Streptomyces liliifuscus: one gene and its partners. The protein of the gene in region 1 interacts with the protein of each later gene in a pairwise test. Links are inferred from orthologs where the notes say so. Each region holds a gene or a part of one and is shown in the gene's direction. Other genes may lie near its edges.

What was found.
Region 2: the proteins of ftsZ (region 1) and rlmN interact in binary tests that used the Escherichia coli proteins (3 or more experiments, as listed by UniProt). The link is inferred for Streptomyces liliifuscus from one-to-one orthologs.
Region 3: the proteins of ftsZ (region 1) and JEQ17_RS30790 interact in binary tests that used the Escherichia coli proteins (3 or more experiments, as listed by UniProt). The link is inferred for Streptomyces liliifuscus from one-to-one orthologs.

What each region holds. Positions count from the first base shown.
Region 1 is NZ_CP066831.1:7,914,164-7,917,163, forward strand. What follows is about bases 54-2,899. They hold ftsZ (cell division protein FtsZ), read left to right. Parts: upstream 54-801; coding sequence 802-1,998; downstream 1,999-2,899. Other genes in these bases: JEQ17_RS34060 (cell division protein FtsQ/DivIB), read left to right, coding at 54-526; pgeF (peptidoglycan editing factor PgeF), read left to right, coding at 1,995-2,726; JEQ17_RS34075 (YggS family pyridoxal phosphate-dependent enzyme), read left to right, coding at 2,733-2,899. Outside these bases: more of JEQ17_RS34060, read left to right, coding at 1-53; more of JEQ17_RS34075, read left to right, coding at 2,900-3,000. UniProt on the Escherichia coli protein: Essential cell division protein that forms a contractile ring structure (Z ring) at the future cell division site. The regulation of the ring assembly controls the timing and the location of cell division.
Region 2 is NZ_CP066831.1:3,409,064-3,412,084, reverse strand. What follows is about bases 64-2,930. They hold rlmN (23S rRNA (adenine(2503)-C(2))-methyltransferase RlmN), read left to right. Parts: upstream 64-877; coding sequence 878-1,984; downstream 1,985-2,930. Other genes in these bases: JEQ17_RS14270 (thiamine ABC transporter substrate-binding protein), read left to right, coding at 2,229-2,930; JEQ17_RS14280 (ATP-grasp domain-containing protein), read left to right, coding at 64-826. Outside these bases: more of JEQ17_RS14280, read left to right, coding at 1-63; more of JEQ17_RS14270, read left to right, coding at 2,931-3,021.
Region 3 is NZ_CP066831.1:7,143,216-7,146,156, forward strand. The notes cover bases 116-2,902. They hold JEQ17_RS30790 (rod shape-determining protein), read left to right. Parts: upstream 116-892; coding sequence 893-1,912; downstream 1,913-2,902. Other genes in these bases: mreC (rod shape-determining protein MreC), read left to right, coding at 2,085-2,902. Also shown: more of mreC, read left to right, coding at 2,903-2,941. UniProt on the Escherichia coli protein: Forms membrane-associated dynamic filaments that are essential for cell shape determination. Acts by regulating cell wall synthesis and cell elongation, and thus cell shape.

The sequences.
Region 1 (3,000 bases):
GTTGATTTCAGTCGACACCGATGTGATTGAGGCGAGACTGCGCCAGAAATTGCCCCGAATTGACTCGGTTGACGTCGTGCGTTCCTGGCCCCATGGAATCGGGCTGAAAGTGATCGAACGCACTCCGGTTCTCATTGCCGAAAAGGGCGGAAAGTTCGTCGAAGTGGACGCCAAGGGCGTGCGTTATGCCACGGTTTCGCGCGCCCCGAAGGGCGTTCCCGCGCTGGAATTGGCGGTGTCCCGGTCCGCGGGCCTGCGCCGCTTCGGGACCGACCGGCTGATGCGCGAGGCGGTGCGCGTCACGGGTTCCCTTCCGGCCGCGGTCGCGCGTGACACCCAGGTCGTCAAGGTCCGTTCGTACGACTCCATCTCGCTGGAGTTGAGCGGCAACCGGACCGTGTTGTGGGGAAGTGGCGAGAAGAGCGGCGTCAAGGCCCGTACGCTCAGCGCTCTCATGAAAGCCGCTCCAGAGGCGCGGCACTTCGATGTCAGCGTTCCCACCGCCCCTGCGTCATCGGGGAGTTGACGCACATCCGCGCAGGCCAGCACCCTGGTTGGGCAGCGCTACGGCTGATCACATAGGGTGAAAAGAAAAACGGGAGGTTCGGCGTGTTCGTTGAACGTGCGCCACTTGTCGACTTAGTGTCCTGTTCGGAAGAGTCCAAGGAACAGACACACTGGTAACCCTAAACTTCAGCGTTAGGGTTCGGGTCGGCGTTCGGACCGTCCCATTCGGCATCAGTCGTCGGATCGCGAACGTGCGAGGCGGCGACACGTAACTCGAGGCGAGAGGCCTTCGACGTGGCAGCACCGCAGAACTACCTCGCAGTCATCAAAGTCATCGGTGTCGGCGGCGGTGGTGTCAATGCCATCAACCGGATGATCGAGGTCGGTCTCAAGGGTGTCGAGTTCATCGCCATCAACACCGACGCCCAGGCGCTGTTGATGAGCGACGCCGACGTCAAGCTCGACGTCGGCCGCGAACTCACCCGCGGACTCGGCGCCGGAGCCAACCCGGCCGTCGGCCGCAAGGCGGCGGAGGACCACCGCGAGGAGATCGAGGAGGTCCTCAAGGGGGCCGACATGGTCTTCGTGACAGCCGGCGAGGGCGGCGGCACCGGCACCGGCGGCGCACCCGTCGTGGCCAACATCGCCCGCTCGCTCGGCGCGCTCACCATCGGCGTGGTCACGCGTCCGTTCACCTTCGAGGGACGGCGCCGCGCCAACCAGGCCGAGGACGGCATCGCGGAACTCCGCGAAGAGGTCGACACCCTCATCGTCATCCCGAACGACCGGCTGCTGTCCATCTCGGACCGCCAGGTCTCGGTCCTCGACGCCTTCAAGTCGGCGGACCAGGTCCTGCTCTCCGGTGTTCAGGGCATCACCGACCTCATCACCACGCCCGGTCTGATCAACCTCGACTTCGCCGACGTCAAGTCCGTGATGTCCGAGGCGGGTTCGGCGCTCATGGGCATCGGCTCGGCCCGCGGCGACGACCGCGCGGTGGCCGCGGCCGAGATGGCGATCTCCTCGCCGCTCCTGGAGGCGTCCATCGACGGCGCCCGAGGCGTGCTGCTCTCCATCTCCGGCGGCTCCGACCTCGGCCTGTTCGAGATCAACGAGGCCGCCCAGCTGGTGAGCGAGGCCGCGCACCCCGAGGCCAACATCATCTTCGGCGCGGTCATCGACGACGCGCTCGGCGACGAGGTCCGGGTCACCGTCATCGCGGCCGGCTTCGACGGCGGACAGCCCCCGTCCAAGCGGGACACCGTCCTCGGTTCGTCCTCCGCCAAGCGTGACGAGCCCACACCGGCCCGGTCGGGCGACAGTCGCCCGTCCTTCGGCTCGCTGGGCAGTGTCACGCCGAAGGAGGCCCCGGAGCCCACTCCGGAGCCGGTCAGCAACGAACTGCCGTCGGTCTCCCCGCCGGTCCCGCCGTCGCGGACGTACTCCGACAGTGCGGCCGAAGAGCTGGACGTGCCGGACTTCCTCAAGTGATACGACAGCGCGAGACCGTGAGCGGCGCGCACTTCGCCTTCACCGACCGGTGGGGCGGGGTGAGCGCCGTTCCGTACGAGGAGCTCAACCTCGGCGGAGCGGTCGGTGACGACCCCGCTGCCGTACTGACCAACCGGGCGTGGGCCGCCAAGTCCCTGGGGCTCGACGCCAGTCGTGTGGTCTGGATGAACCAGGTGCACGGCAATGACGTCGCCGAGGTCGACGGGCCGTGGACCGACCCCCGGTCCACTCCGCCGGTCGACGGCCTGGTGACCGCGACCCGGGGCCTCGCCCTCGCCGTACTCACCGCCGACTGCGTCCCGGTCCTGCTGGCCGACCCGGTCGCCGGAGTGGTCGCCGCGGCCCACGCCGGCCGGCCCGGCATGGTCGCCGGGATCGTGTCCGAGGCGGTCGACGCGATGGAGTCGCTGGGCGCGGACCCCGCGCGGATCATCGCCCGCACAGGCCCCGCCGTCTGCGGCCGTTGCTACGAAGTACCCGAAGCGATGCGCGCCGAAGTGGCCGCCGTCGAGCCCGCGGCGTACGCCGAGACGAGTTGGGGCACGCCGGCGGTCGACGTGACCGCGGGGGTGCACGCGCAACTGGAGCGGCTCGGGGTGCGCGACCGGGAGCAGTCGCCGGTGTGCACGCTGGAGTCCGATGATCACTTCTCGTACCGCCGCGACCGCACCACCGGTCGGCTCGCGGGCTATGTGTGGCTGGACTGATGGGGCATGACGGACCGTAAGGCTCAACTCGCCGGAAACCTGGCGAAAGTGGAAGAGCGTATCGCGGCGGCCTGTGTGGCCGCCGGGCGCAAGCGCGAAGAAGTGACCCTGATCGTGGTCACCAAGACCTACCCGGCCGACGATGTGCGGATCCTGTCGGAACTCGGTGTGCGCCACGTCGCCGAGAACCGTGACCAGGACGCGGCGCCCAAGGCCGAGGCCTGTTCCGATCTGCCCCTCTCCTGGCACTTTGTCGGTCAGTTGCAGACCAACA
Region 2 (3,021 bases), 4.5 Mb from region 1 along the record:
CCGTAGAGCCCTGTACGTGACCGATCTCGCCTACCCGGCCCGGGGGCGGCGCTACTGCGACGAGGACATCTTCCTGACCTCCCGACTGCGCGACGACTTCGATGTCGCCCTGTGCCACCCGCTGGACGCCGCCGCGCTGATGGACGCCTTCGACGTGGTCGTGGTCCGCAACAGCGGGCCCGTGCTGCACTACCAGCGGGAGTACGACGCCTTCCGGGAGCGGGCCAAGGCGGGCGGCACGCGGGTCTACAACCCGTTGACCGGCCGCGGTGACATGGCCGGCAAGCAGTACCTGCTGAATCTGACCACAGCAGGACACCCGGTCATCCCGACCGTCGACCGGCCCGAGGACCTGCACCTGCTGCCCGAGACCGGCCAGTACGCGGTCAAGCCGAAGGTGGGCGCGGACTCCATAGGCCTGGCCTTCGTGCCCCGCGAACAGCTCGACGGCCTCGCCTACGGCGACATCCTGGTCCAGCCGCGCATCGACTTCCGCTACGAAGTGTCCTTCTACTACGTCGACGACGCCTTCCAGTACGCCCTTCACGCCCCCGATCCCGAGCGGCGCTGGGTCCTCGAGTCCTACGAGCCCACGGACGCCGACCTGGCCTTCGCCCGGCGCTTCATCGACTGGAACACCCTCGACCACGGCATCCAGCGCGTGGACGCCTGCCGCACCAGGGAAGGCGCGCTGCTCCTCGTCGAGCTGGAGGACCTCAACCCGTATCTGTCCCTGGACCTGGTCCCCGACCGGACCCGTGACTCCTTCGTGGCGAGCATGACGGAATCGGTCCACCGCTTCCTGGATGCCCAGCCCCGCGGCTGAGACCGCCGGGGGCACAAGTCACACGAATCGATCTGCGACACTGGTACAGCCATGCCTAAGCCCGGAGAACTTACTTTCGTTGCCCCCCGCGGAGCCAAGAAGCCGCCGCGGCACCTTGCCGATCTCACGCCTGCCGAGCGTAAAGAGGCGGTTGCCGCGGTCGGTGAGAAGCCGTTTCGTGCCAAGCAGCTGTCGCAGCACTACTTCGCGCGGTACGCGCACGACCCGGAGCAGTGGACCGACATCCCCGCGGGATCGCGCGCCAAGCTGCAGGAGGCGCTGCTTCCCGAGCTGATGACGGTCGTGCGGCATCTCTCCACCGATGAGAACACCACCCGCAAGACCCTCTGGCGGCTCTTCGACGGCACGCTCGTCGAGTCCGTGCTGATGCGCTACCCGGACCGGGTCACCATGTGCATCAGCTCGCAGGCGGGCTGCGGGATGAACTGCCCGTTCTGTGCGACCGGGCAGGCCGGTCTCGACCGGAATCTGTCCAGCGCCGAGATCGTCCACCAGATCGTGGACGGGATGCGGGCGCTGCGGGACGGCGAGATTCCCGGTGGGCCGGCCCGGCTCAGCAACATCGTCTTCATGGGCATGGGCGAGCCGCTGGCCAACTACAAGCGGGTCGTCCAGTCCATCCGGGCCCTCACCGACCCCGAGCCGGACGGGCTCGGGCTGTCGCAGCGGGGGATCACCGTCTCCACGGTGGGTCTGGTCCCCGCCATCAACCGGTTCGCCGACGAGGGCTTCAAGTGCCGCCTCGCCATCTCCCTGCACGCACCGGACGACGAGCTGCGCGACACGCTCGTACCCGTGAACACGCGGTGGAAGGTGCGGGAAGTGCTGGACGCCGGCTGGGAGTACGCGGCCAAGTCGGGGCGCAGGCTCTCCATCGAGTACGCGCTCATCCGGGACATCAACGACCAGGCGTGGCGCGGTGACCGGCTCGGGCGGCTGCTCAAGGGCAAGCCCGTGCATGTGAACCTGATTCCGCTGAACCCGACCCCCGGCTCCAAGTGGACCGCCTCGCGGCCCGAGGACGAGAAGGCGTTCGTCGAGGCGATCGCCGCCCATGGCGTGCCCGTCACCGTCCGGGACACCCGTGGCCAGGAGATCGACGGGGCCTGCGGACAGCTCGCGGCGACCGAGCGGTAGGTTTCGGCCGGTGGCCGGGAGGTAGTGTGGCTCCGTAAGCACATCGCCCGTCACATCTTCATATTCCGACAGGGGAGCGCCACAGCGCTGAGAGTGCGGGACAGCCCGCAGACCCTCTGAACCTTGCCCAGGTCATTCTGGGTAGGAAGTTCGGTCACTACTCAAGCTGTTGCGCCCTGCCCGGGATCCGACCGAGGTCCCGGGCAGGGCCGCGTCTCTTCCTGGTCACCCCAGGAGGAATTCAGTGAGCACCACCAGGAAGTTCACGGCCGTGGCCGTGGGAATCGGCCTCGCCGCGCTCACCGCGTGCGGTTCGTCCGACTCCGGCGACGAGGGCTCCGGTTCCAAGACCGTGACCCTCGTCAGCCACGACTCCTTCGCGTACACCAAGGCCGTACTGAAGGAGTTCGAGAAGGAGTCCGGTTACAAGGTCAGGGTCCTCAAGGACGGCGACGCCGGTACGGCCGTCAACAAGGCCATCCTCACCAAGGACAACCCGCAGGGCGACGTCTTCTTCGGCGTCGACAACACACTGCTGTCGCGGGCACTCGACAACGGGCTCTTCCAGTCGTACGAGGCCAAGGGCTCGGAACTCATCCTGCCGCAGTACCGGGTCGACCAGGACAAGCACCGTGTCACGCCCATCGACTCCGGTGACATCTGCGTCAACTACGACAAGGCCTACTTCAGCAAGCACAAGCTGGCCCCGCCGACGTCCTTCGACGACCTGATCAAGCCCGAGTACAAGAACCTGCTCGTCACCGAGAACGCCTCGACGTCCTCGCCCGGTCTCGGCTTCCTGCTGGGGACTGCCGCGAAGTACGGGGACGACGGTTGGCAGGGGTATTGGAAGAAGCTCAAGGCCAACGGCGTGAAGGTGGTCGACGGCTGGGAGCAGGCCTACAACGTGGAGTTCTCCGGGTCCGCCGGCGGCAAGAAGGCCAAGGGCGACCGGCCGCTCGTCGTCTCGTACGCCTCGTCCCCGCCCGCCGAGATCATCTACGCCGACCCGAAGCCGAAGACCGCGCCGACCGGGG
Region 3 (2,941 bases), 770 kb from region 1 along the record:
TTTGGGCCCAAGCCCGGCATCCCAAGGCTCAGAACCCCGGGCCCAGCAAGCCCGGGCCCAGCAAGCCCGAGCCCGGCAGGCCCAGGCCGCTGGGCCGGCAAGCCCGAGCCCGGACTCAGCCTGCGGGGCTCAGCGAGCCGAGGCGCGACATCCCGGGCCCAGCGCCCGGACCCAGAGCCCAAGCCCGGCATCCCAAGCCCAGCAAGCCCAGACCCAGTACCCGGGCCCCGCGAGCCCAGCCCCAGCCTCCGAGGCTCAGCAAGCCCAGACTCAGCACCCGGGCCCCCGAGGCTCAGTGGGCCCAAGCCCGGCACCCCCAGGCTCAGCAAGCCCAGACTCAGCACCCGGGCCCCCGAGGCTCAGTGGGCCCAAGCCCGGCACCCCCAGGCCCAGCAAGCCCAAGCCCCGCAGCCCAGTCTCAGCAATCTCGGGTCCAAGCAAGCCCAGCCCAGTAGTCCAGGCCCAGCAAGCCCGGGCTAAGCTCCGGCTTCCCAGGTCCAGCAAACCGAAGCCCCGCATCCCAGACCCCGCCGCCCCGCCCCGTCACCCGTTGTTCAGTCCGCACCCACCCGTTCGTCCCGTCGGGAACCCGCTTCACCAGGAATCTTCTGATGTCATGTCAGGCACCTGGGCTTCTGACCTGGGAGCGGCGCACAATGGCTGCTGTCGGTTGGCATATGCGTGGCGATCGAGGGAACGCGTTCCCCCGATGGACCGTCTCCAGAAGCGGGGCGGCACGTCATCTGGTCACAATGGCGAAGACCCTCGCGCGGTGTTCGTGCAGGCGAGACTACGATGGAAGCCTTCACGTCACAGCGCTCACCCTCGCCGACCTAAAAAGCCATCAAAAGCTCCACTTGGGAAGGCCAGACGAATCCTGATGGGGAACTCAATGTCGTTCATCGGCCGTGACATGGCTGTCGACCTCGGGACCGCCAACACGCTGGTGTACGTCAGGGGTCGCGGGATCGTACTCAACGAGCCGTCCGTCGTCGCGATCAACACCAACACCGGTGGCATCCTCGCGGTCGGCGCGGAAGCGAAGAAGATGATCGGGCGGACGCCGGGCAACATCGTTGCCGTGCGCCCGCTGAAGGACGGTGTCATCGCCGACTTCGAGATCACCGAGCGCATGCTCCGCTACTTCATCCTGAAGATCCACAAGCGGCGCTATCTCGCCCGTCCTCGCGTCGTCGTCTGTGTGCCCTCGGGCATCACGGGCGTCGAGCGCCGTGCCGTCATCGAGGCGTCGTCCCAGGCCGGCGCCCGCCAGGTGCACATCATCGAGGAGCCCATGGCCGCGGCCATCGGCTCCGGCCTGCCGGTCCACGAGGCCACGGGCAACATGGTGGTGGACATCGGCGGCGGCACCACGGAGGTCGCGGTCATCTCGCTCGGCGGAATCGTCACGGCACAGTCCATCCGTGTCGCCGGCGACGAGCTGGACAACGCGATCATCCAGCACATCAAGAAGGAGTACTCGCTCCTTCTCGGTGAGCGGACGGCCGAGCAGATCAAGATCACGATCGGTTCCGCGTACGACCTCGACAATGACGAACACACCGAAATCCGCGGCCGGGACCTGGTCTCCGGCCTCCCGAAGACCGTAGTCATCTCGGCCGCCGAAGTCCGCAAGGCGATCGAGGAGCCCGTCAACGCCATCGTGGACGCGGTCAAGACCACCCTCGACAAGTGCCCGCCGGAGCTGTCCGGCGACGTCATGGACCGCGGGATCGTGCTCACCGGTGGTGGCGCCCTGCTGCGCGGTCTCGACGAGCGGCTGCGTCGCGAGACCGGCATGCCGATCCATATCGCGGAGGATCCGCTCGACAGCGTGGCGCTCGGCTCCGGCAAGTGCGTCGAGGAGTTCGAGGCGCTCCAGCAGGTTCTGGACGCCCAGCCGCGCAGATGAAGTAACTCTTCGATTCCGCCGTACGGGATGATCCCTTCTCGTACGGCGGATCGTTGATATTCAGGCATAAGCTCCCCCATAACGCCGCCCCGCGGGTCCGCGCTCCGGGTACTCCGGGGATCTTCCGGGTGAGCCATACACGTATTCGACGAGGAAGGCACGGCCGCCGCACGTGAGGGACACACGAGAGAGCCGGCTGCTCTTGGTGCTGCTGATCGCCATCGCGTTCGCTTTGATCACGGTGGACATCCGCGGTGGCAAGGATTCGCCGGTCGACGGTGCCCGGCAGGCCGCCGCCACGGTCTTCGGCCCGATCGAGGACGGGGTGTCCTCCGCGGTCGACCCCGTCGGCAACGCGATCGAGGCCGTGAAGGGATCCGGCGGCCGCCACGACCGCATCGCCCAACTGGAGCGCGACAACGCCGCGTTGAAGGCGAAGCTGGGCAGCGACGACCGTAACCGCAGCCGCCTCAAACAGCTCGACAAGGTCCTCAAGACGGCCGGCGCCGGGCAGTACGGCATCAAGGGCGCCGAGGTCATCGCCATAGGAGCGGCCCAGGGCTTCTCCTGGACCGTGACCATCGACGTCGGCGCGAACGACGGCATCAAGCGCGACATGACCGTCCTGAACGGAGACGGGCTGGTCGGGCGCGTCACCACCGTGGGGCCCAGCACCGCCACCGTGCTGCTCGCCAACGACCCCGACTTCACGGTCGGCACGCGCATGGAGGCCACCGACGAGCTGGGCTTCGCCTCCGGCCAGGGGGACCGCCCGCTGCGCGTGGAGCTGCTCAACGGCAAGGCCAAGATCAGGAAGGGTGACCGGCTGGTCACCTTCGGATCCCAGGCCGACCGGCCGTTCGTGCCCGGTGTCCCCGTCGGCATCGTGTCCCGCGTCGACCCCTCCGGCGGCGACCTGACCCGCACGCTCTACGTCACGCCGTACGTGTCCTTCACCAAGCTCGACATCGTCGGCGTCGTCGTCCAGGCCCCGCGCAAGGACCCACGTGACGACGTGCTGCCGCCCAA